2 regions of the Photobacterium sp. CCB-ST2H9 genome follow, and region 2 is predicted to be linked to the other one. Evidence: predicted binding sites of a transcription regulator. Region 2 holds the regulator's gene; the other holds the start of a gene.
What was found. Region 2 encodes MetJ, which represses methionine synthesis genes. Its sites were predicted from a motif close to TTAGACNTNTANANGTCTAA; they were not measured.
Positions count from the first base shown of each region.

Region 1 (15,214 bases), 450 kb from region 2:
TCCAGTTCATCCGCTAAGGCTTCAAATTGCGCCTCATATTCCTCAATTCCCCAGGCAAAGTTAATTCCATGCAGGTTCACGACCGTCAAAGTTGTCCCGTCAGAAAGAGGAAAGGTTGCCAGTAAAGCCGATTTTGGCAAACGCAGCCAGGGCTCCATCGCCAAATAAGCACACGTCGTTTTTGCCGGGTTCCGTGATAAATTCATTACGCCAGCTTGTGTATCCAAGAATGAGAAGGCGTTCGCCATGACGACCTGCCACTGAGCCTCTCTGAGGTATTGCTGAAAATCAGCTGTCAGACTCGACTCCTGTAAGAGCACAATATCACTTCCCTCACTGAAAGCATCTAATGCCGTTCGCCAGTTCTCCCGCTGCTCTTTATAAATATTCCAGACAGTCACTTGCAACTGACCCTGTCGATCGATGAACGCTTCAGGCTCAGCTTCGTAACAGCGAACCTCTGCACGGTCAATGTCAGAACCAACAGTTAACTCCGGCTGCGGCGGCACATGAAATGAAAAGTAGGCTCCGCCTCCGGACAAAATAGCTGCAATTCCCATCAACAATATCAAGCGTCTGAGCATTCACTCTTCCTTTCTTTATTCCTAGATCCAGCTTACAGGATTCCGTCGCAGCCTCTGTTTCACCTGAAAAAGATTCTTTTCACAAGAATGGCTCATAAAGCCAGCGCTGCGTTTTCTCCTGCACAATCATCTGCGCATCTTATCACCATGAGATGTACGGATTAACTCCCTGAGGCTCTGCTTCCTCCGAAGATCTTGGAGCAAAGAAGGCTGAAAATTTGAATTCACGATGAGCGCCTACCTTTCAGAACTCAGTCATCAGCAGCAGCACAATTTACGAAGCGCGGATCTGTGGCGTGTTGCTTTGCTAGCCAGCCAAACAGCAAATACAAAAAAGCCTCAGCAGTTATGCTGAGGCTTTCGAAGGTGGCAGGGGTGGAGAGATTCGAACTCCCAACACGCGGATTTGGAATCCGCTGCTCTGCCAATTGGAGCTACACCCCTGTTGTTTCAGTTTTTAAGAGCTGAAACTCTGAATAAGTGGCGGAGCGGACGGGACTCGAACCCGCGACCCCCGGCGTGACAGGCCGGTATTCTAACCAACTGAACTACCGCTCCACACGGCTGAAACCAGAATAATCTGACTTCAAAATAGGGCGCCTGGCGATGTCCTACTCTCACATGGGGAGACCCCACACTACCATCGGCGCTGCTGCGTTTCACGTCTGAGTTCGGCATGGGATCAGGTGGTTCCACAGCGCTATGGTCGCCAGGCAAAATTTGTTCAACAATCTCGGAAAAATCTGACTAAAGTTCTCAGCACATCATTCAAGTGCTCATGGAGTCCGTACGTAAAACCCCTTGGGTGTTGTATGGTTAAGCCTCACGGGCAATTAGTACAGGTTAGCTGAGCGCCTCACAACGCTTACACACCCTGCCTATCAACGTTCTAGTCTCGAACAGCCCTTCAGGAGACTCAAAGTCTCAGGGATGACTCATCTCAGGGCCAGCTTCCCGCTTAGATGCTTTCAGCGGTTATCTGTTCCGAACTTAGCTACCGGGCAATGCGTCTGGCGACACAACCCGAACACCAGCGGTTCGTTCACTCCGGTCCTCTCGTACTAGGAGCAACTCCCTTCAATCATCCAGCGCCCACGGCAGATAGGGACCGAACTGTCTCACGACGTTCTAAACCCAGCTCGCGTACCACTTTAAATGGCGAACAGCCATACCCTTGGGACCGACTTCAGCCCCAGGATGTGATGAGCCGACATCGAGGTGCCAAACACCGCCGTCGATATGAACTCTTGGGCGGTATCAGCCTGTTATCCCCGGAGTACCTTTTATCCGTTGAGCGATGGCCCTTCCATTCAGAACCACCGGATCACTATGACCTGCTTTCGCACCTGCTCGAACCGTCATTCTCGCAGTTAAGCGGGCTTATGCCATTGCACTAACCTCACGATGTCCGACCGTGATTAGCCCACCTTCGTGCTCCTCCGTTACGCTTTGGGAGGAGACCGCCCCAGTCAAACTACCCACCAGGCACTGTCCGCACCCCGGATAACGGGGCGACGTTAGAACATCAACACTACAAGGGTGGTATTTCAAGGACGGCTCCACAGATACTGGCGTACCTGCTTCGAAGCCTCCCACCTATCCTACACATGTAGGGTCAATGTTCAGTGCCAAGCTGTAGTAAAGGTTCACGGGGTCTTTCCGTCTAGCCGCGGGTACGCAGCATCTTCACTGCGATTTCAATTTCACTGAGTCTCGGGTGGAGACAGCGTGGCCATCATTACGCCATTCGTGCAGGTCGGAACTTACCCGACAAGGAATTTCGCTACCTTAGGACCGTTATAGTTACGGCCGCCGTTTACCGGGGCTTCGATCAAGAGCTTCTCCGAAGATAACCCCATCAATTAACCTTCCGGCACCGGGCAGGCGTCACACCGTATACGTCATCTTTCGATTTTGCACAGTGCTGTGTTTTTAATAAACAGTTGCAGCCACCTGGTATCTGCGACTGCCAGCAGCTCCAAGAGCAAGTCTCTTCACCGCCGGCAGCGTACCTTCTCCCGAAGTTACGGTACCATTTTGCCTAGTTCCTTCACCCGAGTTCTCTCAAGCGCCTTGGTATTCTCTACCCGACCACCTGTGTCGGTTTGGGGTACGATTCCTTACTATCTGAAGCTTAGAGGCTTTTCCCGGAAGCATGGCATCAATGACTTCATCACCGTAGTGACTCGACATCGGGTCTCAGCCTTGAGATGGTCCGGATTTGCCTAAACCATCAGCCTACACCCTTGAACCAGGACAACCGTCGCCTGGCCCACCTAGCCTTCTCCGTCCCCCCATCGCAATAGTAAGAAGTACGGGAATATTAACCCGTTTCCCATCGACTACGCCTTTCGGCCTCGCCTTAGGGGTCGACTTACCCTGCCCCGATTAACGTTGGACAGGAACCCTTGGTCTTCCGGCGGGGAGGTTTTTCACCCCCCTTGTCGTTACTCATGTCAGCATTCGCACTTCTGATACGTCCAGCATGCCTTACAGCACACCTTCAGCCGCTTACAGAACGCTCCCCTACCCAATACGATAAATCGCATTGCCGCAGCTTCGGTGTATCACTTAGCCCCGTTAAATCTTCCGCGCAGGCCGACTCGACCAGTGAGCTATTACGCTTTCTTTAAATGATGGCTGCTTCTAAGCCAACATCCTGGCTGTCTGAGCCTTCCCACATCGTTTCCCACTTAGTGATACTTTGGGACCTTAGCTGGCGGTCTGGGTTGTTTCCCTCTCCACGACGGACGTTAGCACCCGCCGTGTGTCTCCCGGATAGTACTTACTGGTATTCGGAGTTTGCAAAGGGTTGGTAAGTCGGGATGACCCCCTAGCCTTAACAGTGCTCTACCCCCAGTAGTATTCGTCCGAGGCGCTACCTAAATAGCTTTCGGGGAGAACCAGCTATCTCCAGGTTTGATTGGCCTTTCACCCCTAGCCACAAGTCATCCGCTAATTTTTCAACATTAGTCGGTTCGGTCCTCCAGTAAGTGTTACCTCACCTTCAACCTGCCCATGGCTAGATCACCTGGTTTCGGGTCTAATCCCAGCAACTGCACGCCCAGTTAAGACTCGGTTTCCCTACGGCTCCCCTATACGGTTAACCTTGCTACTGAAATTAAGTCGCTGACCCATTATACAAAAGGTACGCAGTCACCCCGAAGGGCTCCTACTGCTTGTACGTACACGGTTTCAGGTTCTTTTTCACTCCCCTCACAGGGGTTCTTTTCGCCTTTCCCTCACGGTACTGGTTCACTATCGGTCAGTCAGGAGTATTTAGCCTTGGAGGATGGTCCCCCCATCTTCAGACAAGATAACACGTGTCCCGTCCTACTCGTTTTCACGTTTAAGGTATCGTCGGTTACGGGGCTGTCACCCTGTATCGCGGCACTTTCCAGAGCCTTCACCTGACACAAAAAACGCTTAAGGGCTAATCCGGTTTCGCTCGCCGCTACTGCCGGAATCTCGGTTGATTTCTCTTCCTCGGGGTACTTAGATGTTTCAGTTCCCCCGGTTCGCCTCATCAGGCTATGTATTCACCTGATGATAACCGCTTATGCGGCTGGGTTTCCCCATTCGGAAATCGGTGACTCAAGTGGCTCTTACTGCCTCATCACCGCTTATCGCAAGTTAGTACGTCCTTCATCGCCTCTGACTGCCCAGGCATCCACCGTGTACGCTTAGTCACTTAACCATACAACCCCAAGAGGTTTCGTATGTTCAAACAACCAAGGTTTGATTTGTTTCGCCGGACTCACTTTGCTTTCACTTTTCAAAAGTGAAGACAAAAAATACAAGACACTTGAATGTGTTTTGCTTGAGAACTCTGTTTCTTTCGAAACAGTTTGATTCAATCTCAAAGATTGAATTTACTAGTCAGCTTTCCAGATTGTTAAAGAGCATTGTGAATTATCGACAGATAACCACTTTCTAAAGATTCTCGGGGAAAACCCTTAAAGAGTGGTGGAGCTAAGCAGGATCGAACTGCTGACCTCCTGCGTGCAAGGCAGGCGCTCTCCCAGCTGAGCTATAGCCCCATCGAGTTTTGCAAGAGTGTTCAACCACTGTGTTTGGGAAAACAGTGGTGGGTCTGAGTGGACTTGAACCACCGACCTCACCCTTATCAGGGGTGCGCTCTAACCACCTGAGCTACAGACCCTTCTCTTGCGCTCTTTACATTTTAACCAGGCAATCTGTGTGGACACTGCGATAACAACGCAGTCTTTAGGTAAGGAGGTGATCCAGCCCCAGGTTCCCCTAGGGCTACCTTGTTACGACTTCACCCCAGTCATGAACCACACCGTGGTAAACGCCCTCCCGAAGGTTAAGCTATCTACTTCTGGTGCAGCCCACTCCCATGGTGTGACGGGCGGTGTGTACAAGGCCCGGGAACGTATTCACCGTGGCATTCTGATCCACGATTACTAGCGATTCCGACTTCATGGAGTCGAGTTGCAGACTCCAATCCGGACTACGACGTACTTTGTGGGATTCGCTCACTATCGCTAGTTGGCAGCCCTCTGTATACGCCATTGTAGCACGTGTGTAGCCCTACTCGTAAGGGCCATGATGACTTGACGTCGTCCCCACCTTCCTCCGGTTTATCACCGGCAGTCTCCCTGGAGTTCCCACCCGAAGTGCTGGCAAACAAGGATAAGGGTTGCGCTCGTTGCGGGACTTAACCCAACATTTCACAACACGAGCTGACGACAGCCATGCAGCACCTGTCTCAGAGTTCCCGAAGGCACCAAAGCATCTCTGCTAAGTTCTCTGGATGTCAAGAGTAGGTAAGGTTCTTCGCGTTGCATCGAATTAAACCACATGCTCCACCGCTTGTGCGGGCCCCCGTCAATTCATTTGAGTTTTAATCTTGCGACCGTACTCCCCAGGCGGTCTACTTAACGCGTTAGCTCCGAAAGCCAGTGTTCAAGACACCAACCTCCAAGTAGACATCGTTTACGGCGTGGACTACCAGGGTATCTAATCCTGTTTGCTCCCCACGCTTTCGCATCTGAGCGTCAGTCTTTGTCCAGGGGGCCGCCTTCGCCACCGGTATTCCTTCAGATCTCTACGCATTTCACCGCTACACCTGAAATTCTACCCCCCTCTACAAGACTCTAGCATGCCAGTTCCAAATGCGATTCCGAGGTTGAGCCCCGGGCTTTCACATCTGGCTTAACACGCCGCCTGCATGCGCTTTACGCCCAGTAATTCCGATTAACGCTCGCACCCTCCGTATTACCGCGGCTGCTGGCACGGAGTTAGCCGGTGCTTCTTCTGCAGCTAACGTCAAGGATGAGCACTATTAATACTCACCCCTTCCTCACTGCTGAAAGTGCTTTACAACCCGAAGGCCTTCTTCACACACGCGGCATGGCTGCATCAGGGTTTCCCCCATTGTGCAATATTCCCCACTGCTGCCTCCCGTAGGAGTCTGGACCGTGTCTCAGTTCCAGTGTGGCTGATCATCCTCTCAGACCAGCTAGGGATCGTCGCCTAGGTGAGCCGTTACCCCACCTACTAGCTAATCCCACCTGGGCCAATCTTAGCGCGCGAGGCCCGAAGGTCCCCCGCTTTGCTCCGTAGAGATTATGCGGTATTAGCCATCGTTTCCAATGGTTATCCCCCACACTAAGGCATGTTCCCAGGCATTACTCACCCGTCCGCCGCTCGCCGCCCATAACGTCCCCCGAAGGTTCGGTCATGTCGCTGCCGCTCGACTTGCATGTGTTAGGCCTGCCGCCAGCGTTCAATCTGAGCCATGATCAAACTCTTCAATTAGAATTTTGTTGCCTTTCCGAAGAAAAGCGGCTCAGTGATTACTGATAAATTGACTGTGCCGGTAACCCTTTCGAAAAAGTGCTACCAATTGGTCACTCAGTTCACTGATAAAATCTTTTGACTGTATCATTGTCGAGTGCCCACACAGATTGCATGGTCAAATTGTTAAAGAACTTTGCTATCCCGTTGAACCGTTTGGTTTATCGTGACAACGGAGGCGCATTATAGAGACCTCCTCAGAGAGCGCAATAGTTTTTTTGAATTTTATTTTCAAGAGACCAACATTTAAACAAAAAGAGATAAACAAGTTCGATTTGATTATTTTGAGACCGATTTCAAGGCTGTTTTCGGGGTTGATTGGATGATGTCCTGTCGCTGCCGGGGATGCGTAATCGGAATCGCAGATAATAATGTCTTGGTATATTCCGCCTGAGGTGATGAATAGATCTGTTCTGCCGAGCCAATCTCGACAATCTTTCCGTAATACATCACCGCGACCCGATCGGATACATGTTTCACCACGGATAAGTCATGCGAGATGAAAATCACGGAAAGATCCATTTCCTGTTGCAAGGACAGCAGCAAATTCAGGATTTGTGCCTGCACTGAAACATCCAACGCAGAAACAGATTCATCACAGATAAGTAGTTTGGGTTTTAATGCGATGGCCCGGGCAATCCCAATCCGCTGACGCTGGCCGCCGGAGAACTCATGCGGATAGCGATTGACAGCCGAAGCCGGTAAGTCCACTTTCTGTAGTAACTCCAGGACCCACTTTTTACGCTCAGCCGCACGACCAATCTGATGGATGATGAAAGGCTCCTCAAGAATCATGCCGATGGTGTGTCGCTGATTCAGGGATTCCAGCGGGTCCTGAAAAACGATTTGCATGTCTTTTCGTAATGGCCGCATCTGACGCGGTGAGAAATCCGTAATATCTTGCCCTTCAAAGATGATACGGCCGTCTGTTGGCTCAAACAGTTTGAGAATGCTTCGGCCTAAAGTGCTCTTGCCGCAGCCAGACTCCCCCACCAGCCCGAGCGTTTCCCCTCTGGCTAATGAGAAAGACACACCATCAACCGCTTTGATGGTATAGCCCTTCTTAAAAATCCCCTTCCCAGAGATAAAATGCTGTTTGAGGTTATCGATACGAAGAATTTCATCCATTGAACTGCACCTGATGTTGGCAACAATGACGGTCTGTCATGACTTCCTGAACTCCGGAAACAATGTCGGGTCTATTGGTTCAAACGGGATCATCTGCTTGCCGGGTCTGTTTAAATCAGGCATCAATCCCAACAAACGCTTGGTATATGGATGCTGCGGATGATCAAACAACTCAAAAACGCCGGCGGTTTCCAGCACTTTGCCCCCATACATAACGGCAACATCGTCGCAAATCTCAGCGACGACACCTAAATCATGGGTAATGAAGATCATGGCCATGCCCGTTTCTTCCTGAAGTGCTTTCATCAGTCTCAGGATTTCAGCCTGAATGGTGACATCCAGCGCAGTGGTTGGCTCATCACAGATCAGAATATCCGGCTGACAGGCCAGCGCCATTGCAATCATCACCCTTTGCCGCATCCCTCCAGACAAATGATGCGGATACTCATAAAGTCGCTTTTCGGCCATCGGGATACGTACCTTTTTCAGCATTTCCAGCGAGTAAAGGCTGCGTTCCTTTTTCTTCAGCTCCGGCCGGTGCAGTTCCAGCACTTCGTTCAGCTGCTTTCCGATGGTATGGACCGGATTGAGCGCGGTCATCGGATCCTGAAAAATCATCGAAATGCGATCCCCCCGCATCGCGTACATTTCTCTGGCCGACAGCCGGAGTAAGTCTGTATTCCGGTAAAGTACCTTTCCCCGGGTCACCCGCCCATAGGGCTGCGGAAGCAGCCCCATAATTGACATCGCCGTCACACTCTTTCCTGAGCCCGATTCCCCGACCAAACCCAGGGTACGGCCCTTTTTGACATCAAACGAGACACCGTGCAGCACTTTCACAATACCGTCATCGGTACTGAATTCTGTCTCCAGATCCCGGACTTGCAGAATCAGTTCTTCATTCGCCATACAACACGCCACTCCGCTCAGAGCTTGTATTCCTCTTCAACTATGGTCACCGGCTCAAAATGCCGGCCTGATTTCATGGCCGCTTTGGTTTCCTTTTTACGCGATTCATCAATCCAGAAGGTACCAAAATCCTGGAAGGTGCCGGACGGAAAAAGAAATTCGGTTAATTTGGTCATGGCAGGTTTGGGGATCTGCAACCAGCGCCAGTAAGCCTCCCGGGCATAAGGACGCATGTAACCCGGAACAATCACGCTGGCATCAGCAATAATCGACTGAATCTGCCTGGCTTCAGCTTTCTTCTTCTCCAGATCAAACTCAGAGCGGTACGCCAAGATCAGCCGGTCAAGCTCCGGCGTGCTGTAGTTGGTGAAGTTGTTGTTTTGCGGTTTATTGGCATTGGCCGAATAAAAGTACTCCCAATACTGGGGAATTTCGCTGGTTCCCATATTATGGAATGACAATTCATGCTTCTTCTCAAGGACATACTTGAACGCAGATGAGCCATCGACCAAATTCAGGGTAAACTCCAGACCGGCCAGTTTTGCCTGTTCTTTCAGGTAAGCAATCTGAGGAGTGAGGTAGCCATAACTGTAAGTGATCGCAAAAGACAGCCGCTGTCCCTGCTGATTCACCCGAATCCCATCCGGGCCAATCTGGCTGAATCCCGCTTTTTCAAAATGCTGGATTGCAAGCTCGGGATTAAACGGCGGCGCCTTGATGTCGGTATTGGTGTAATCACCATGCCCGATCCCCATAGGATTCGGTTTTCGGATTACATCACCGCGCAGCACTTTGTCAATCAGGCCGTCAAAGTCACTGGCCAGCGCAATCCCCTGACGGACGTCTAGGTTATCCAGCAGCGGCTTGGCCGTGTTGATCCATAGCCCTCCGGCTCCCATCGGGGTCTGGTTGTATCCCCAGAACTTGTGAATATAGCCATTTTCAAAGTTCGGTGTTTGCGCTTTCTCTCGCCAGAGCTCCGGCGTGTCCAGCCAGAAAGAATCCAGATCCCCTTTTTCAAAATGCTGACGGGCAATGTCTTTGTCGCGAATAACTTTGATACGGATTTTTTCCACATTATAGCGATGCTGGTAATAAGGATTGGTATACCCCCACCAGTCTTTCCCGACATGTTTGAAGGAAATAGATTTTCCTTTTTTGATCTCATCAACGTAATAAGGTCCGGCAGACGGCTCCGGCTTGAAGTTGTAATAGCGGACAAAGTTGTCCTGAATGCCGTCGTTATTTTTATCGGTTTTAGGCTGATAGAAATGTGCCGGGATCGGTCTCAGATTGGCATAAAGTATCAGTTCTTCAGCATTACGCTTTTCAGCCGACACCACGGCAAATGTCAGGTCATCGTATTTAATCACGTCCTCTATCTGCTGGTTGTAAAAGGTATTGTACCAGGGGGCAACAATATCTTTGGAACGCATGAAGGTCAGCACAAAGGTAAAGTCGTCGGCAGTAATCGGTTTCCCATCGGACCATTTCGCATTGGGATTGATCCGGAAATACACGGTCTTATCATCATCGCCATACGCCCATTCGGAGGCAATATCCGGGATCCACGCATAGGTATTGGGGTGACGGGTGACCGCAGCCGGGCGACTGTCTAACAGCCATGACCTGAATCGTCCGTTGGAATCCGGACCGACCGTACGGAACGTTTGCGGGAAACTCTCGATGTAGGTATGAAATGTCCCGCCAAACTTTGCTTGCGGAGAAGCAAACAGCGGTTCATGCAGATTCGATTGCCATTTCAGCCCCGCAGGTAACTCAGCAGCGGTCAGCAACGGGCTGCCCAGAGCCATGGCGAGAAATGCGGATATGCTCAGCGTCTTTTTCATCATACGTCCTTGTTGTGTGGCTACTCTGTTAACTATAACGGGTAAATTTCTTGGGATCGAAAGCAGCCCTGACACTTTCACCGATGAACGTCACCATCACCAGAACAGCCACAATGGCCGTGACGACCGTCGTCACTATCCAGGGTGCATCCAGGTTCGATTTTCCCTGCTGCAATAAATCTCCCCAGCTCGGTGTCGGCGGCATCAGGCCCAGACCAAGATAATCCAGCGCCGTCAGAGCCGTAATATTGGCCGCAATGGTAAAAGGCGCCAGTGTCACAATCATCACCATCACATTCGGCAAAATATGCGCATAAAGGATGCGCCAGTTCGATGCGCCTATCGCCCTGGCTGCCATCACGTAATCTCTGGCAACTTCCTTGTATGTCATTGTGCGCATATACCAAGTCATTCCCATCCAGCCAAACAGCACATTGATGGCAACGAATAAGGTAAAAGACGGCTGGGTAATCGACACCAGAATCATGATGACGTAAAGGAAAGGTACCATCGACCAGACTTCGATAAAGCGTTGCACCAGCAAATCAAACTTGCCGCCCCAAAACCCCATCGCACAGCCGACCATGGTTCCGATAGCGTAGGAAATCGCCATCGTCAGCAAGGCAAACCCCATGGTAATGCGAAAGCCGTATACAAGCCGGGCCAGAATATCCCGCCCGATGGTATCAGTTCCCAGATAATGCCGAGATTCTGCATCCGGTGCCGTCGGAGGAAAATCGCCACTGAAATCCTGCTCCAGCGGATTCCAGGGCACCAGCGGCATGATGACGTAGTCGCCTTGTCCTGCTTCTGTAAATCGTTGCTTTAAGTCCCGGTACTGGGCTTCGCTCTGATAGTCTTCACCAAAGGTTGTTCCGGGCAGCACATCACTCATGACAGGGAAAAAATAGGCCCCCTGATACTTCACGACCAAGGCCTTGCTGTTAATCAGAAACTCAGCAAATAATGACAGCACCAGCAAAGTAGAAAGAATCACCAAAGACCAGTAGCCGCGCCGGATCTCTTTAAATCGTTTGATTTTTTTCTGGGTTAATGGGCTCAGCGACAACATATCAGGCTCCGAATCTCACACGAGGATCCACCAGCGCAACACAAATATCCGAAATAATATTGCCCAGCATTAATAAAACGGCATTGATCGCAACGATCCCCATCACAACCGGATAGTCCCGTTCCATAATTGATTCATATCCTAATAAGCCAACGCCATCGATATTAAAAATAACTTCGATCAGAAACGATCCGGTCATGAAAAAGAGCAGCGAGTTCCCGAAATGACTGGCAATGGGGATCAGACTGTTTCGCAACGCATGCCGACGGACCGCCTGAGAAAATGGCAGTCCTTTTGCGATGGCTGTCCGGATATAGTCAGCCGATAACGTCTCCATCATATTATTTTTCATAGTCATCGTGAGGGTGGCAAAATCACCAATGAGGTAACAAATTAAAGGTAAACACGCATGCCAGAAAATATCTTTGATTTGCAGCCAGACGCTTTCGTAGTCCTCAAATTCGTCACTGACAAAACCGCCCATGGGGAACCATTCCAGCTGATAACTGAAAAACGTGATCAACAGGACACCAATCACATACCCCGGAAGCGCGTAACCGATAAAGATAAGAATCGAAGATGCCGAGTCAAAATGACTACCGTGTTTCAGCGCTTTGTAGTAACCCAGCGGGATGGAGATAAAGTAACTGAGGAAGAACGTTACTCCGCCGTAAAACAAAGAAATCGGCAGGCGTTCCATAATCATGTCCCAGACCGGTTCGTAGTAACGGGTTGATAAACCGAAGTCCAGTTGCACCAGTTTCGTCAGCCACTCACTGTAGGCTTCAAAAACCGGTTTATCCAGCCCGTAGAAAGCATTCAGTTCTGCCAGTTGCTCTTCAGAAAGCGCATTACTCTCCCCGGCCATGGACGGTGACGATGACATCCCCTGCTGGGCCTGAATATTCGCCAGCATCCGCTCGACGGGTCCGCCCGGCACAAACCGGGTCAGCGTAAAGATCAGTACGGTTATCCCGATAAAAGTAGGGACCACTAACGCCAAGCGGCGCAAAAAATACGACAACATCCGCTTCCATGACTCCCTGTCATTGCCACAATTCCTTTCAATCGCAGTATAGCACCAGTCCAAATTTGCTATCCGTCAGACGAGAGCAATCCAATCGCCTCTTTCACCAAACGGAATGTTCAACTTAATCTCATTAATGTTATGAATCAACAATCAAAATCAGCACCTCCCCGGATCATTCAGGTTGAGACAGATGAATAACGTCGGTTCAGTAGAACCGACAATACAAAACATGAAAGCTCAGACTGAATGGTTCTGTTCAAATACTCTGAAGCTATTTCACTGGTTCGATTGCCGCCGATTCCGAGACATAAAAAAGCAGGCCGTTGGCCTGCTCAGAAAAATGCATCACGAACTTGTTTATTTCACAGACGCCAGCCATTTCGGCACATCAGCAACACTATCCAACACCACAGTGGCCAGCGCTTCTCCGGCTTCAGTCACCGGCTTACCGGTACGGACCAGAATCTTGGTGCCGACCTCTGCCGCTTCAGCCGCTTTCATGTCATCGGTTTTATCACCGATCATGACTGAACGCGCCATATCAATCTTCAGAAAATCGCGGGCAGAGACAAACATTCCCGGTTTCGGTTTGCGGCAATTACAGTCCTGCAGGTAATCACCCTGCCCCTCACTCGGATGATGCGGGCAATAATAAATTCCGTCAAACTCCACACCATTGTCGACAAAGTTCCAGTCCATCCACTCTGTCAGACTCAGAAATTCATCTTCCGTGTACATCCCTTTGGCAATACCAGCCTGATTGGTCACCAGTACCAGAAGATATCCCATCTCTTTGAGCTGCTTACAGGCGTCAAACACACCTTCAATATATTCAAAGTCATCCACGGTATGAACATAACCATGATCAACATTAATCACGCCATCACGATCGATAAACACAGCAGGCTTAGCCAAGCGACCACCTAAATCTCGAAACCAAAATTGACTAAATTATGGCATGGCTGCCAGCCGGATTCATCTCTTAATCCGCATCAGGACACAAACCGGTTTCGCGAACAGATTTCAGCTCAACCTCTGAAAAACCTCATTTGGACGTCTAGACGTAAAAATATCTATTGACTTAGCCATCTAGACACCCTAGCATCAGGCAACAGAAGGCACGGAAAAAATCCGCGAACACAAACAAATAACAAGGTCATGCGCCAATTCAGCATACAAAATCACTAAAACAGGCGAAGTAATGACCGCAACGCTATGCTGGATACACATTTTCTGGCACGTCAAAAGTAGTAGCAGGACACAGAATGATAGAAATCAACAGGGTCAATAAAGTCTTCAAGGTCGGGGATAAAGACATCCACGCCCTGCGCGATATCAATCTCAGCATCGGGGAAGGAACCATTTTCGGCGTGATCGGTGCGTCCGGTGCCGGTAAAAGTACTCTGATCCGTTGCGTCAATTTGCTGGAAAAGCCAACTTCCGGCCATGTGATTGTCGACGGAGTCGACCTGACACAACTCTCCAGCCAGGAACTGACGCTGGCCCGCCGTAAAATCGGCATGATTTTCCAGCATTTCAATCTATTGTCTTCGCGGACTGTTTTTGACAACGTGGCTCTGCCACTGGAGCTGTCCGGCACAGATAAAACCGAAATCCAACGAAAAGTCTCCGAACTGCTGCAACTGGTTGGCCTGGCCGACAAACACCATGCTTATCCGTCGAATCTGAGCGGCGGTCAGAAACAGCGTGTGGCAATTGCGCGCGCGCTGGCTTCAGACCCGAAAGTCCTGCTGTGTGATGAAGCCACCAGCGCACTGGATCCGGCCACCACGCAGTCTATTCTTGAGCTGCTGCGTGAAATCAACAGCAAGCTGAACCTGACCATTTTGCTGATCACCCATGAAATGGATGTGGTGAAAAGCATCTGCTCTGAAGTGGCCATTATTGGTCAGGGCGAATTGGTTGAAAAAGGCCCGGTCGGCGATATTTTCGCTCATCCGAAAACAGAACTGGCACGTGAGTTCATTCGCGCAACCCTGGATCTTTCCATTCCGGAAGACTATCAGGCACGACTGGAGAGCACCCGCACGGAAAGCAACTATCCGCTGATTCGCCTTGAATTTACCGGCGCCTCCGTGGATGCCCCCCTGCTCAGCCAGGTGTCACGCCAGTTTGGTATTGATGCCAACATTCTGAGTGCCGACATGGACTACGCCGGCGGCGTGAAGTTTGGCTTGATGCTGGCAGAATTTTTCGGAACAGAGGAAGCGACACAACAAGCCATCGCTTTCCTTCGCGAACATAAAGTTAATGTAGAGGTGCTGGGTTATGTTGCTTGATTCTATCGCCGCCTGGTGGCAAACCAACGAACGTCTGGTCGGTCTTTTAACGGAAGCTCTGGGTGAAACCCTGATGATGGTGTTTGCCTCCGGTGTGATTGGCTTCGCGATTGGTATTCCGCTGGGTGTTGCCCTGCATCTGACCAAACCCAAAGGTCTGATGGCAAATCCAGGCCTGAACAAAGCCTTGGGCACGGTCGTCAATATTGGCCGCTCGATCCCGTTTATTATCCTGCTGGTTGCTATTATCCCCTTTACCCGCTTTGTGGTGGGCAGCTCAATCGGCACCGCTGCGGCAATCGTCCCGTTGACCGTCGGCGCAATTCCTTTCATTGCCCGCCTGGTTGAAGGCGCGCTGCTGGAGGTACCGAGCGGGCTGGTTGAAGCTGCGCAAGCCATGGGCGCCACCCCGACCCAGATTATCCGCAAGGTGCTGCTGCCGGAAGCCCTGCCGGGCATTATCAACGCAGTCACCATTACGCTGGTCACGCTGGTGAGTTATTCGGCCATGGCCGGTA
Region 1 covers NZ_CP100425.1:708,417-723,630, reverse strand. The annotation lists gene L4174_RS03400 (endonuclease/exonuclease/phosphatase family protein) at 1-584, opposite strand, end outside; tRNA gene L4174_RS03395 (tRNA-Trp) at 952-1,028, opposite strand; tRNA gene L4174_RS03390 (tRNA-Asp) at 1,066-1,142, opposite strand; rRNA gene rrf (5S ribosomal RNA) at 1,183-1,298, opposite strand; rRNA gene L4174_RS03380 (23S ribosomal RNA) at 1,397-4,281, opposite strand; tRNA gene L4174_RS03375 (tRNA-Ala) at 4,549-4,624, opposite strand; tRNA gene L4174_RS03370 (tRNA-Ile) at 4,670-4,746, opposite strand; rRNA gene L4174_RS03365 (16S ribosomal RNA) at 4,817-6,368, opposite strand; gene L4174_RS03360 (ABC transporter ATP-binding protein) at 6,687-7,535, opposite strand; gene L4174_RS03355 (ABC transporter ATP-binding protein) at 7,572-8,444, opposite strand; gene L4174_RS03350 (extracellular solute-binding protein) at 8,462-10,294, opposite strand; gene L4174_RS03345 (ABC transporter permease) at 10,323-11,366, opposite strand; gene L4174_RS03340 (ABC transporter permease subunit) at 11,368-12,393, opposite strand; gene gmhB (D-glycero-beta-D-manno-heptose 1,7-bisphosphate 7-phosphatase) at 12,754-13,311, opposite strand; gene metN (methionine ABC transporter ATP-binding protein MetN) at 13,662-14,696, shown strand; gene L4174_RS03325 (methionine ABC transporter permease) at 14,686-15,214, shown strand, end outside.
Region 1: a site for MetJ is predicted at 13,446-13,465, ahead of metN (methionine ABC transporter ATP-binding protein MetN). Genes of this name have one in related genera too.

Region 2 (15,214 bases):
ATGCGGCGGTCAGGTTGTCTATGTGAACGGTCGGCAGCTCCAGTTCAGGCGCAAATTCACAGGCCATGACCATCGGCGGCAGGTTTTTCTGTTCAGGCTTACTGATGTCAAACGGTAAATCCGTGCCCAGCAGTAGCATGCCGTCAGCCTGTTTGGTGAAGACCAGGTTGACGAAAGAGTTTTCCCGGCTTTTCTGCTGGCCGCTGTCGCCCAGCAATACCAGATAGCCGTGCTCCATTGCGGCTTCTTCAATACCGCGGATAATTTCGGTGAAATAGGGATCGCAGATGTCCGGCACAATTGCGACAATGGTTTTCGATTCATTGCGTCGCAGGTTTCGCGCCAGGGAGTTGGGGGAATAGCCAGCGTCCATGACAGCCTGTTCGACTTTTTTACGAGTCGAGGCCGACACTTTTTCCGGGTTCATCAGCGCGCGCGATACCGTCGCGGTTGAAACTCCGGCCAGCTGGGCAACATCCTTCATTGTCGCCATAAGTTGTTCCTCTCTAGATATTTCTCTCAATAATGCTGGAGGATCGTGTCAAATCGGGACAGAAACCTGATCCAGCAAGCCTGTTATTGTAGGCACTTTGAGCAGGTTTAAACATGTGCGCAATAGCATAAATTACATTGGGCTTGTGATCCAATTCGCATTATTTATTTTATCTTCATCCCAAATCCTGAGGCTCAACATCCAGTGACCAGCGAACTTTTCGGGCCAGCGGCAACAGCTGAATTGCCGGACGGGCAACCGTCAGCAGTTGTTGCAGAGTCTTGCGGTCCGAAGCCTGGAGCAGCAGTTGCCAGCGATAGCGGCCGGCCCGGCGTGAGAGGGGAGCCGGGTTTGGGCCCATGACCATTGTCTGGTCGCTGAACAGCGGGCTGGCTTCGAGAATGCCCCGGACCTGGAGCAGAAACTGCTCGGTAACATCGCTTTGCTGGGCTTCAGCCCGGAATAAAGCCAAATAGGTGTAGGGCGGCAGCATCGCCTGCCGGCGCTCCGTCAGTGCCTGACCGGCAAAATGGTCATACCCCTGATACAGCAGGGCCTGAAGCAGGCTGTGCTCCGGATGGTGCGTTTGCAACAGCACTTCGCCCGGTTTGCTGGCCCGTCCGGCCCGTCCGGCAACCTGAATGAAAAGTTGTGCCAGCCGTTCGGGCGCCCGGAAATCGTTGCTGAACAGGGCACTGTCAACGTCGACCAGTGCGACCAGGGTGACATCCGGAAAATGATGTCCTTTGGCCAGCATCTGAGTCCCGATCAGGATCTGATATTCCTTGTTGCGGATGGCTTCCAGATAAGTGTCCAGGCTGCCCTTACGCCGGGTGCTGTCACGGTCGATGCGCACGGTTTTGAATTCGGGGAACAACTCGGCCAGCTGATGTTCCAGCTGTTCGGTGCCGACTCCGACGGTCTGAAGCTGGGTTGAACCACATTGCAGGCACTGCGGCATCACCGGCCGCTGGGTCTGGCAGTGGTGACAACGCAGCTCTCCGGAATGCTGATGATAGGTATAGTAGGCATCGCAGCGTTTACACTCGGCGAGCCAGCCGCACTCGTGACACATCAGGGCCGGGGCGAAACCGCGCCGGTTCAGAAACAGCATCACCTGATTTCCCGCACTCAGATGCTGGCGCATCCGGGCGATCAGCGGTGCGGAAAGCCCCGCATCCAGATACAGGCCTTTTACGTCCAGCACACCGTGGCGAGCAGCCTGAGCATTGCCGGCGCGGCGGGTCAGGTGCAGGTGATGGTATTTGCCGGTGCGGGCATTGTGCAGGGTTTCCAGAGCCGGCGTTGCTGAGCCGAGCACGATCGGAATATTTTCCTTATTTGCCCTGAGCACGGCCATATCCCGGGCGTGGTAGCGCAGGCTGTCCTGTTGTTTGTAGGATGCGTCATGCTCTTCGTCGACGATAATGATGCCCAGACTGGCAAACGGCGTGAACAGGGCAGAACGGGTTCCGATGATGATCCCGGCCTGATTGTCGCGCCCGGCCAGCCAGGCGCTCAGGCGCTCGGTATCATTCAGGCCGGAGTGGATGGTGTACAGCGGCACATTGAAACGGCGCTGGAAGCGGTTAATGGTCTGCGGCGTCAGGCCGATTTCCGGCACCAGCACCAGCGCCTGCTTACCTGCGGCCAGCACAGGTTCCAGCAGGTTGAGGTAAACTTCGGTTTTACCTGAACCGGTCACGCCCTGTAGTAAATAGCAGCCGTAGCCGGGATTGGCGTTGACACTGGCAATCGCCAGGGCCTGTTCCTCATTCAGCCGGGGCTTGTCTTCGGTAATCGCAAATTCATTCTGCCAGCGCAGGCTCTGAGGGACGGCTTGATAGCTGTGGATCCAGCCTTTCTCCGTCAGGGTTTTCAGGGTTGTGCTGCTGACGTCTTCTTCTAATAAAGCTTCGTGGCTGAGTTCACCGTTGCGCAGCAGAGTCAGGATGCTGGCTTGTTTGGGGGCTCGCTTCAGGGCGGATAAAGGCTGCTCTTTTCCTTTTTCTGTCAGTTGCCAGAAACGAATCTCGGCATTGGCCGGTCTGCCTTTACGCAGGGCTGACGGTAATGCATTGGCCAGGGTATCGCCGAGCGGGTACTGGTAGTAGCGACTAGTCCATTCCAGCAACTGAAACAGCGGCGGCTGCCACAGGGGTTCACTGTCCAGCACGGCTCTGAGGGGCTTGAGTTGCTCAAGAGGAAAATCCGAAGTGTCTGTGAGGGCGATGACGATACCGGTGAGCTGCTGACGGCCAAACGGGACACGGACCCGACCACCTATGACAGGCTGTGTACCGGCCGGGATCAGATAGTCAAAAGTTTTGTCCAGCGGAACAGGCAGGGCAACCCGGGCGATGGTGGCAGTCATAGGCTTCACTTATACTTACAGATACATGGCAGTGTACCCTGCACAATGAACAAGGCAAAGCGGGAAGGCTCGGTGATTGCTGTTGATCTGAGTGAGCTGATTGATTATCATACGCCGCCTGTTTGTCCGGAGCTGTTGGCCCGGCATTATTTATTAACCACGTGTGGTGCCCGGCTTTGGATCGGGAGAGCGACACGGCCTTAGCTATGAGGTTTCCCCATGAAACAAGGTATCCACCCAGAATACACTGCTGTAAACGCTCGTTGTTCTTGCGGCAACACTTTCGTCTTCAACTCAACTCTGAGTAAAGACGACATCAACCTGGATGTGTGCGACAAATGTCACCCATTCTACACTGGTAAGCAGCGTCAAGTGAGCACCGGTGGCCGTATCGACAAATTCAACAAGCGTTTCGGCGCTCTGTCTAGCAAGTAATTGCTCGAAGACACTGTCGAGAAAAGGGACGCTGCGGCGTCCCTTTTTGCATTTATGCGCCCCGTTTCTTAATCATTTCCCCCTCAGTTCCCGCCTCCGTCACTGCCCGGCATTTTTCCGGCCCGCATCCGTGATTCCCTTGGTATTACCAGCTTGCGCGAACTAGGATTTTGTGCTGCTATCGAATATGATCCATTGTTCAATACCGAACCGAACATCCATCCATTCAGGATTCTAATAACTATGTCTGAAGATTTTCGTCAACAAGCACTTCATTACCATGCTTACCCTGTCCCCGGGAAAATTTCGGTTGAACTGAGCAAGCCTGCCAACACAGTAGAAGATCTCGCCCTGGCGTACAGCCCGGGTGTGGCCGAACCTGTGCGGGAGATCGCCCAGAACGCAGAAAATGTTTATAAGTACACTGGTAAAGGCAATATGGTTGCCGTGATCACCAATGGTACGGCCATTCTTGGTCTGGGTAATCTCGGCCCGCTGGCATCCAAACCAGTGATGGAAGGCAAGGCGCTGCTGTTCAAGCGTTTCGCGGGCCTGGATTCGATTGATATCGAAGTTAAACACCGCACCATCGACGAGTTCGTCGATACGGTCGCAAACATTGCCGACACCTTCGGCGGGATCAACCTGGAAGATATCAAAGCACCTGACTGTTTTGAGATTGAAAAGCGTCTGATTGAACGTTGCCAGGTGCCGGTCTTCCATGATGACCAGCACGGTACCGCAATTGTAACTGCAGCCGGGATGCTCAATGCACTGGAACTGCAGGGCAAAGATATCAATGAAGCGGTGATCGTCTGTCTGGGTGCGGGCGCGGCGGCAGTTGCCTGTATGGAACTGCTGATTAAGTGTGGTGCCCAGCGTGAAAAGATCTACATGCTGGACCGTAAAGGTGTGATCCACACCCGTCGTGACGACATTAACGAATACAAGCAGCTGTTTGCTAACAATACCGACAAGCGTACTCTGGAAGACGTGATTGAGGGTGCCGACATTTTTGTGGGCGTGTCTGGTCCGGATCTGCTGTCTGCTGAAGCACTGAAGCTGATGGCTGAAAAGCCTGTTGTGTTTGCCTGTTCTAACCCGGATCCGGAAATTAAGCCGGAGCTGGCTCATGCCGTGCGTGATGATCTCATCATGGGGACCGGCCGTTCGGATTATCCGAACCAGGTGAACAACGTGATTTGTTTCCCGTTCATTTTCCGCGGTGCGTTGGATGTGCGTGCCAGCGAGATTAATGACGAGATGAAACTGGCTGCGGTTCATGCCATCCGTGAACTGGCGAAAGAAAAGGTTCCGGCGGAAGTGGCCAAGGCGGCTGGTGTTGAGAAATTGGAGTTCGGTCCTGACTATATTATTCCTAAGCCAATGGATCCGCGTTTGCTGCCTCGCGTTGCGAAAGCGGTCGCTGTTGCTGCGGTAGAGTCAGGCGTTGCCCGCATCGAAATGCCTGTGGGTTACATGGAAGTGTAAAGAGACATCATTTTGCGTTTTGCATTGAAAACCAGCCGTCAGGCTGGTTTTTTTTTACTTCGGCCGACTATCTTTTTTATTCGTTAATGTCTTCGTATTCGATGCCTAGGCTTTCCATGATGGCCTTCGCTTCTGCAGGCAGATCGTCTGGACGGTCCTTCCGGATGTCGTCATCGGTTGGTAATGGCTGACCGGTATAAGCATGGAGAAATGCTTCACACAGCAGTTCGCTGTTGGTGGCATGCCGCAGGTTGTTCACCTGACGACGGGTGCGTTCATCCGTGAGGATCTTCAGAACCTTTAATGGGATAGAGACAGTGATTTTTTTGACCTGCTCATTTTTCTTGCCATGTTCCGCATAAGGGCTGATGTACTCACCGTTCCACTTTGCCATTGTTTACCTTCTCAGCGATATAGGGTTTTGAAATATTGTATGGGGGAATTTTAGCGGGATTTACTGCCACAAGCAAAGACATATAGACGTCTGGAAGTGTTGACGTCTTTTTTAAATATAGCTAAGGTTGTGGGAATTTGATGACCGTCGGCCCCGGCCACCCCAAGGAACAAGGAAGCTAGAAGATGAGCGACAAGAAAACAGCAACAATCGCTGTACGCAGCGGCATTGAAACGGATCAGCCTTTTCGCGCAGTGGTCCCACCGATTTACTTGACCTCAACCTATGGCTTTCCTGAACTCGGGACGTTGCCCCAGTACGATTATTCCCGCTCGGGCAATCCGACCCGAAACCTGCTGGCGGATACGCTGGCGGAGCTGGAAGGCGGTGCCGGGGCCGTGGTGACCAGTTGCGGGACTGCGGCCATCAACCTGCTGGCGACCGCCCAACTGGGACCGGAAGATCTGGTTGTGGCACCGCATGACTGCTACGGCGGGACTTACCGCTTGTTTAATACCCGGGCCGGTAAAGGGGATTTCAAGGTGCAGTTTGTCGATCAGGGCGACGCCCAGGCGCTGGCTGCGGCACTGGCAAAAAAACCGAAGCTGGTCTGGGTTGAAACACCTTCTAACCCTTTGCTGCGTGTGGTGGATGTGGCTCAGTTATGTGAGCAGGCCCATGCGGTTGGCGCGCTGGTCGCCGTCGATAACACTTTCCTGTCTCCGGCCCTGCAACAGCCGATTGCGCTGGGCGCGGACTTCGTCGTGCATTCGACAACCAAGTACATCAATGGTCACTCCGATGTTGTGGGCGGGGTGCTGATTGCCAAAGACAGCGAGCATGCTGAAAAACTGTCCTGGTGGGCGAACTGTATCGGTGCCACCGGCGCGCCGTTTGATGCGTATCTGACCCTGCGCGGGGTCCGGACTCTGGTGCCTCGGATGCGCATGCATGAGGAAAACTCAGCCCGTTTGCTGGCCTATCTGCAGACCCAGCCGCTGGTGGGTAAGATTTATCATCCGAGTCTCGCGGATCATCCGGGGCATGACATTGCGGCGAAGCAACAGGCGGGTTTTGGCTCTATGCTGAGTTTCGAACTGGCGGGCAGTATGGAGCAGCTGAAAGTCTTTGTGGCTGCGCTGGAATGTTTCTCGCTGGCGGAATCGCTGGGGGGAACGGAAAGTCTGATTGCCCACCCGGCCAGCATGACCCACCGGGCGATGTCTGATGAAGCTCAGCTGGAGGCTGGCCTGCTGCCGTCTCTGCTGCGTTTGTCAGTGGGACTGGAAGATGCGGAAGATCTGATTGCCGATCTGGCGCAGGCCTTTGCTAAAGCTGCGGAGATCAGCGCATGACCCAGGGACGGCAGTTACACAAATTCGGCGGCAGCAGTCTGGCGGATGCCGGTTGCTTCTGGAATGTTGCTGACATTTTGCTGCAGTATTCTGATGCAGAAGATCTGATTGTGGTCTCGGCGGCCGGGAAAACGACGAACCGGCTCATTCAGTGGCTGTCGCTGCTGAATCAGGATGGTCGTCTGGCGCATGAGAGCCTGCAGGACTTGCGAAATTTTCAGCAGCATCTGGTTGAAGAGCTGCTGGATGGCGGGGAAGCTGATGAGCTCCTGACAGCCCTGCATCTGGAATTCAGTGCACTGGGCCAGCTTTCCGGCAGTGATATGACCCCGGCCAGACAGGCCTGGGTACTGGGTCACGGCGAGCTGTGGTCATCACGGTTGCTGGCTGCGTTGTTGTCTCAGAAAGCAATGGCGGCACGGGCACTGGACTCACGACTGTTCCTTCGGGCCGAACGGGCAGCTCAGCCGGAGGTTGATCGCGGCCGTTCCCTGCCGCTGCTTCAGAATGAACTGGCGCAGCACAGCGGTCACCGTCTGGTGATGACAGGATTCATGGCCGCGAATCAGGGCGGGGAGACCGTACTGCTGGGCCGAAACGGCTCTGACTATTCTGCGACTGTCATCGGTGCGCTGGCGGGTGTCTGCCGGGTGACAATCTGGAGTGACGTCGCCGGGGTATACAGTGCCGATCCGCGCGTAGTCAACGATGCCTGTCTGCTGCCATTACTGCGTCTGGATGAAGCGGATGAACTGGCCCGGCTGGCTGCGCCGGTTCTGCACAGCCGTACGTTGCAGCCTGTGGCTCAGAGTGCGATTGACCTGACGTTACGCTGCAGCCAGCAACCTGAATCCGGTTCGACCCGGGTTGAGCGGGTGCTGGCTTCCGGCCGCGGGGCCAAAATTATTACCTCTCTGGATGACGTCTGTCTGCTCGAGTTGTCGGTGAGCGGTGCCCGGTCGTTGACTCAGCTGACGCAAACGCTGGCAAGGCTGTTACCTCAGGAGCAGGCACTGCCGCTGGCACAGCATGTTGAAACGGATACCGGGCGGATCCAGCTGGCTTATACCGCCGAGGTTGCCAATGGCGTGCTGCTGCTGTTACAGGACAGTGGTATTCATGCCGAGATCCGCCTCCGGGATGGCTTTACCATGGTTGCCGCCGTGGGAGCTGGTGTGGTGAATAATCCGGTCCACTGCCATGGCTTCCAGCAACAGCTGAAAGGGCAGCCGGTTGAATTCGTTACTGAGGCTGAATCCGGTCTCAGTCTGATTGCTGTGCTGCGTCAGGCCGACACTCAGGCACTGGTTCAGCAGATCCACCAGAGTCTGTTTCAGGCTCAGAAGCGTATTGGTCTGATCCTTTGCGGTAAGGGCAATATCGGCAGCCGGTGGCTGGAACTGTTCGGGGAAGAGAAGGCGACGCTGGAAAAGCGTCATGGCATGAGTTTTACCCTGATCGGGGTCGCCGACAGCCGGCGTTTCTGGATTGACCTGCAAGGTATTCCGACAGAGCGTGCGCTGACCCAGTTTGACAACGAAGCTACCGATGGCAGCGACTGGTTGCCTGCGTTGGGTCAGCATGATTACGACGAGCTGGTGGTCCTGGATGTGACGGCCAGCAAGGCGCTGTCTGAACGGTATTCTGACTTTGCCAGCAGTGGCCTGCATTTGATCTCAGCCAATAAAGTGGCCGGCTCCGCACCGGGAGACGTCTATTGTGCCGTGGTCGATGCCTTTGAGAAAAGCAGCCGTCACTGGCTGTATAACGCGACGGTCGGGGCCGGGTTACCGGTGAACCATACGGTGAAAGACCTGCGTGACAGCGGCGATACTATTATTGCCGTGTCGGGGATTTTCTCCGGGACCCTGTCCTGGCTGTTCCAGCAATTTGACGGCAGTCTGCCGTTCAGTCAGTTACTGGAGCAGGCCTGGCAGCAGGGGCTGACGGAGCCGGATCCCCGGCATGATCTGGATGGCAGTGATGTCATGCGGAAGCTGGTGATTCTGGCGCGAGAGTCCGGTCTGGCACTGGAGCCTGAACAGGTGAAAGTGGAATCACTGGTGCCGGAGGAATTGGCCGGTCTGAGTCTGGATGCCTTCTTTGAGCAGGGGCCTGTTCTGGATGAACGGCTGCAGGCTCGCCTGACCAAAGCTCAACGGGAAGGGAAGGTGCTGCGTTATGTGGCCCGGCTGGATAAAAATGGCCAGGCCGCTGTGGGACTGGATGCACTGGAGCCGGAGCATGCCCTGGCCAACCTGCTGCCTTGTGACAATATTTTTGCCATTGAAAGCCGCTGGTACCGCGAGAATCCGCTGGTGATCCGCGGCCCGGGCGCAGGGCGTGACGTGACGGCCGGTGCCTTGCTGTCCGATCTGAATCGTCTGGCGAACCTGTTGTAAGATTTTCGGGTGATGAGATAGATCGAAAGGGCAGTTTTCCGCTGCCCTTTGTTGTATTTGCTATCTTCACAATACAGTGAGTACGCGGGCTGAACGGGAGCCTAAGGTGCTAAATTCCGAACTTGAAGAAAGTGGGATTTGATGTTGAGAAAAATTCATGTTTATGCGGTTGACATTAAATTGGTTACAAGACATTCTGTGGACATATAGACGTCTAAATGGTTATTCGGCGTCAGAGTTTACAGGGAAGGCCGCAGGCCATCAGCAGGAAGGTTTCAATTATGGGTTACTCTTACGCCAATCATCTGGATGCTTTAAATCAGAACATCGCCGATCTGAACGGTGCGATCAATGTGTCATTTGAATTCTTCCCGCCAAGTACGCCTGCGATGGAGGAAACCCTGTGGTCCTCGATTCATCGTCTGAAAACGCTGAAACCCAAGTTTGTCTCGGTCACTTATGGTGCCAACTCCGGTGAGCGGGATCGGACTCACTCGATCATCAAAGATATCAAAGATCAGACCGGTCTGATTGCAGCCCCCCATCTGACCTGTATTGATGCTTCCCGTGATGAGTTACGTTCCATTGCCCGTGATTACTGGAAAAACGGGATTCGAAACATTGTGGCCCTGCGTGGCGACCTGCCACCGAACGGCGGGAAGCCGGATATGTATGCCGTTGATCTGGTGGAACTGCTGCGAGCAGAAGCCGATTTCGACATTTCGGTGGCGGCTTACCCTGAAGTGCATCCGGAAGCGAAAAGTGCGCAGGCTGATCTGATTAACCTGAAGCGTAAAGTGGATGCTGGTGCAAACCGTGCGATTACTCAGTTCTTCTTTGATGTGGAGAGCTACCTGCGCTTCCGCGACCGTTGTGTGGCTGCCGGCATTGATGTTGAGATTGTGCCGGGGATCCTGCCTGTGGTGAACATGAAGCAGGCAAAGCGATTTGCCCAGACCAATAACGTGAAAATTCCGAACTGGCTGGAGAAGCAGTATCAGGGACTGGACGATGATTTGCTGAGTCGCCAGATGGTCGGCGCCAGTAATGCGATTGATATGGTTCGTGTACTGAGCCGTGAAGGCGTGAAGGATTTCCATTTCTACACCCTGAACCGCGCAGAGCTGACCTATGCAATCTGCCATACGCTGGGTGTCCGCGCTGAAGCGGAAGCGGCCGTCTGAGCAAGCCTCGGGGAACCTGACAGAGACCAAAAAGAAAAAGCCGCGAAAGCGGCTTTTTTGATGAAAAGATGATGGTGTACCTGTTTATGGCGGTACATCACGGACTCCCGGTCCGGGAGTCGTGGTCTTTACTCAGCGCTCAGAGCAACGCTGCTTTCAGAGCTGTCCATATCTTTCAGTTCTGCCAGTACTTCTTCTGCCCAGTCAATCCAGGCCTGGCGGTTGTGGATGCCACGACGCAGGGTCAGGCGATCCAGACGAGATTGGCGATCCATGTCTTTGTAGTTGGCGAAATGGACTTTCTCCAGCTCATGGTAATGGTTCATCAGTGTGTGAGATTCTTCGATCAGTGCTTCCAGCTGTTGCTGCATTGGCTGCGAGTTGTGTACGCCGCAGACCAGCAGTTTGGCAGAAAACTCATCACGGATGGTTGGATTACGAGCGGGTTCCTGGAACCACTCAAACAGCGCTTGCCGGCCCAGATCGGTAATGGAATATACCTTACGATCCGGTTTACCCTCCTGAGGTTCAAGTTTACAGGTAACCTGATTGTTGGTGGCCATTTTGTTCAACTCGCGGTATACCTGCTGATGACTGGCTTTCCAGAAATAGCCGATACTGTGAGAGAACTCTTTCGTAATGTCGTAGCCGGTCGCATCACGCGAACTCAGCACGGTCAAAATGACGTGTGGTAGTGACATCTCTTCTATCCGTTAAAATACTACAAAAAAAATAAATCGACCGGGTGTTACGTTACCCATCCGCTCTTAGGCGTTTTTATAATCGTATTGTTGCAGTGCCCGGCCGAGATCACATAGGATATCATCAATTGAATCACTGCAACCAGCAGAAGCATAAATATTCTGTGGTGAACAGTGAGCAATTAGTTATCTTGTGACGTTTGTCCAATTATGCGGACTGCATGCAGTGCACAAAGTTTCCTTCATGTTGATTCACTGCACGTATATAGACCATAGCTGAAATTCGGAATTTCGTATTGTCTTAATTGCGAACAAAAAACAGGCCACCCCGAAGGTGGCCTGTTTTGATTTGGAAATGCGGGATTTAGCCGGTGTTGCGCATACCGGCAGCGATGCCGGCAATCGTGACCATCAGGGCTTCTTCCAGCATTGGCGAGACTGTTTCCTGCTGACGGGTCCGGTGCAACAGCTCAGCCTGAAGCATGTTCAGCGGCTCAACATAAACATTACGCAGGCGGATAGATTCAGCACCCCAAGGGTCTTGTTCCATCAGGTGATCGCTGTTCTCGACGTTCAGGACGACCTTGATATCGCGCTGTAACTGGTCGCGGAGTTCTTGTCCCAGCGGCCACAGACTTTCGTCGGTCAGGCGCTGATCGTAATACTCTGCAATCTGAATATTGGTCTTGCTGTAAACCATTTCCAGCATACCCAGTCGGGTAGAGAAGAATGGCCATTCACGGCACATATCTTCCAGAAGTGATGCTTTCCCCTGATCAATCACATGCTGAATTGCTTTTCCTGCACCCAGCCATGCTGGCAGCAGCAGGCGGTTCTGACTCCAGGCGAAGATCCATGGAATTGCACGTAAACTTTCAACACCGCCTTTCGGATTCCGCTTCGACGGACGGGAGCCCAGTGGCAGTTTACCCAGCTCCATTTCCGGCGTGGCAGCACGGAAGTAAGGGACAAAAGATTCATGACCACGAACCACAGCGCGGTAAGCGCCGCATGAGATATCAGACAGATTGTCCATGACATCCCGCCACTCCTGCTTTGGTGCCGGAGGCGGCAGCAGGTTGGCTTCCAGGATCGCGCTGGCATAGAGATTCAGGCTGTTGACTGCCACATCCGGCAGACCCAGTTTGAAGCGAATCATTTCGCCCTGCTCCGTGACACGCAGGCCGCCTTTCAGGCTGCGTGGCGGCTGAGACAGCAGGGCAGCGTGAGCCGGCGCACCACCACGGCCGATACTACCGCCACGACCGTGGAACAGCGTCAGTTCAACACCGGCGTCATCGCAGACATTCACCAGGGCTTCCATGGCGCGGTACTGTGCCCAGCCAGCCGCGGTCACACCGGCATCTTTGGCGGAGTCGGAATAGCCAATCATGACCATCTGGTGGTTCTGAATAAAACCGCGGTACCAGTCGATATTCATCAGCTGGGTGATGACAGATTCCGCGTTGTTTAGATCGTCCAGGGTTTCAAACAGCGGACAGACATCCAGGCGGAAAGGACATCCGGCTTCTTTGAGCAGCAGGTGAACAGCCAGAACATCGGAAGCTGTCCGGGCCATGGAAATCACATAGGCACCCAGCGCCTGTCGGGATTGCTCAGCAATGACGCGACAGGTGTCCAGAACTTCCTGAACTGGCTCTGAGGGTTGCCAGTCACGAGGCAGCAGTGGGCGTTTTGAAGCCAGCTCGCGGACCAGGAAAGCCACTTTGTCCTGTTCACTCCACTGGTCGTAATCTCCCAGTCCCAGATAGCGGGTCAGTTCTGAAATCGCATTGGAGTGACGGGTACTTTCCTGACGGATATCCAGACGTACCAGATGGACGCCAAAACACTGGACGCGACGCAGCGTATCCAGCAGCAGGCCATCAGCAATGATGCCCATGCCGCATTCGTGCAAAGACTGGTAACAGGCATGTAGTGGTGCCCAAAGCTGCTCGACATCTTCCAGAATCGCAACTTTCGGCACATCATGGCCTTTGATTTTTGCATCCAGCACGTCACGGGTCTGGGTCAGCAACGTGCGAAGTCCTTTGACGATTTCACGATACGGTTCATGGGCGCCATGAGCCAGCTCTCGGACTTCGTCATTACAGGCAACCATTGACAGCTCACTGACCAGTTCCTGGATATCGTTCAGGTACAGATCTGCTGCTTTCCAGCGTGAAAGCAGCAATACCTCACGGGTGATCTTGGCAGTGACGAACGGGTTCCCGTCACGGTCTCCCCCCATCCAGGAAGAGAATTTCACAGGCGCGGCGTCCAGCGGCAGGCTTTCACCCAGGTGCTGATGCAGCTTTTCATCAAACTGGCGCAGGAACTCCGGGACGGCTTCCCATAATGAGTTCTCAACGACGGCAAAACCCCACTTGGCTTCATCGAGCGGGCTGGGGCGTTGCTTACGGATCACATCGGAGTGCCAGGCCTGAGCAATCAGTTGCTCCAGACGGCGTTCTGCTCTCTGGCGCTCCCGGTGAGACAGCTCGTTCAATTCAAGCTGGGACAGACATTTATTGATTTGCACCAGCTTGTGAATCATGGTGCGACGGGCGATTTCCGTCGGGTGTGCGGTGAGCACCAGTTCGATGTTGAGTTCACGAACAGCCTGCAGCGAGTCCAGCTCAGTGATGCTTTCATCTTTGAGCTTGGCAAAAAGACTGTCCATTTCATCCGGACTGCATACCAGATCTTCGCAATGGCGGGAAATCGTGTGGTATTGCTCGGCGATGTTGGTCAGGTTCAGGAACTGACTGAACGCATGGGTAACAGGCAGCAGTTGATCATCTGGCAGGTTCTGCAGCTCGGTAATCAGTTTTTCCCGATCGTCACTGTTCCCGGCGCAGGCCGATTTTGACAGTTTTCGAATGGTTTCAACTTTATCCAGCAGTTCGCTGCCGTGGACATCCTTGATGGTGTTACCCAGCAAGTGGCCAAGCATACTGACATTGCTTTTTAACGCACTGTACTTTTCGTTCATATCGCATCCATATCGTAATTTTGTTACATCCAATCGCCAAGGCGTTGCCAACAATCTAGCCTTCATTGGGGCGAAAGGTCAATAAGTAGGCCCTTTTTAGACAAAAATCCTATCAAACGACGTGCATGAATCCTGCGGACTCTATCTGTTCTGTAATTTACTTTCTTTATTTTTACAGCCAGAGCATGACGTATCACCGTGCAGCCGTCACGAAGCATACTTTTTTCTGCCGTCTGGCTTGACATAAAAAACCGAAAAGGGTAAATATAAAAATTCATAATTAATGAATAAAAATCTGTTTATTTGGTTTGTATGTGAATAACAAAACAAGTTTGATGTCATGCAGCAAACAGATAAACGGTATGTCGCAAGACGTCTTTTATGATCAACCAGAGGCCATCAGCAGCAGTATGAACCAGGCGATGAACCACAAGCAGCATTCCTTCCGACGACGCTAAGTCTCTATCGCCCGGTGTCTCTGGCACCTTCCATGACGCGCCTGCCTGGCGTCACGCGCTGAAACATACAGCAGTTATATTTTCTTGATAGTGAATTTCACAACGATGACAACAGGATCTTATATGTTGAATACCTCTATCATTGGTGCCAGCGGCTATACCGGTGCGGAACTGGCAGCCATGGTACTGAAACATCCGCATTTGCAGCTGGCCGGTCTCTATGTGTCTGAAAACAGTCTGGATGCCGGTAAAGCCATCAGCGAACTGCACGGGCAATTACGCGGACTGGTCGATTTACCACTTCAGCCGCTGACTGATGCAGCTGCGGTCGCTAACTCTTCCGATATCGTGCTGCTGGCCACGGCGCATGAGGTGAGCCATGACCTGGCTCCGATTTTCCTGGAAGCTGGCTGTCAGGTCTTTGATCTGTCCGGGGCTTTCCGGGTGAAAGGCGATGATTTTTATACCCGCTATTATGGATTTTCACATCAGCATGCCCAATGGCTGGACGAAGCGGTCTACGGTCTGGCTGAGTGGAACGGCGATGCTATTCGCCAGGCGCAGCTCGTTGCTGTTCCCGGGTGTTATCCGACAGCTTCTCAGCTGGCCCTGAAACCATTGCTGGCAGCCGGGCTGCTGGATACTCAGCAATGGCCGGTAATCAATGCCGTGAGTGGTGTCTCCGGCGCCGGACGCAAAGCCAGCATGACCAACAGTTTCTGCGAAGTCAGCCTGCAGGCCTACGGTGTGTTTACCCACCGTCATCAGCCTGAAATTTCGGCGCATCTGGGAACTGACGTCATCTTTACCCCGCATCTCGGCAATTTTAAGCGCGGCATCCTGGCCACAATCACGGCCAGACTGGCTCCGGGGGTGACCCCCGAAGCCGTCTCGGCGGCGATGTCAGCAGCTTATCACCAGTCTGGCGAACA
Region 2 covers NZ_CP100425.1:261,842-277,055, forward strand. The annotation lists gene cytR (DNA-binding transcriptional regulator CytR) at 1-514, opposite strand, end outside; gene priA (primosomal protein N') at 669-2,867, opposite strand; gene rpmE (50S ribosomal protein L31) at 3,087-3,302, shown strand; gene L4174_RS01150 (malic enzyme-like NAD(P)-binding protein) at 3,546-4,793, shown strand; gene metJ (met regulon transcriptional regulator MetJ) at 4,870-5,187, opposite strand; gene L4174_RS01160 (O-succinylhomoserine (thiol)-lyase) at 5,373-6,542, shown strand; gene L4174_RS01165 (bifunctional aspartate kinase/homoserine dehydrogenase II) at 6,539-8,944, shown strand; gene metF (methylenetetrahydrofolate reductase) at 9,226-10,128, shown strand; gene L4174_RS01175 (PadR family transcriptional regulator) at 10,257-10,829, opposite strand; gene ppc (phosphoenolpyruvate carboxylase) at 11,194-13,824, opposite strand; gene argC (N-acetyl-gamma-glutamyl-phosphate reductase) at 14,406-15,214, shown strand, end outside.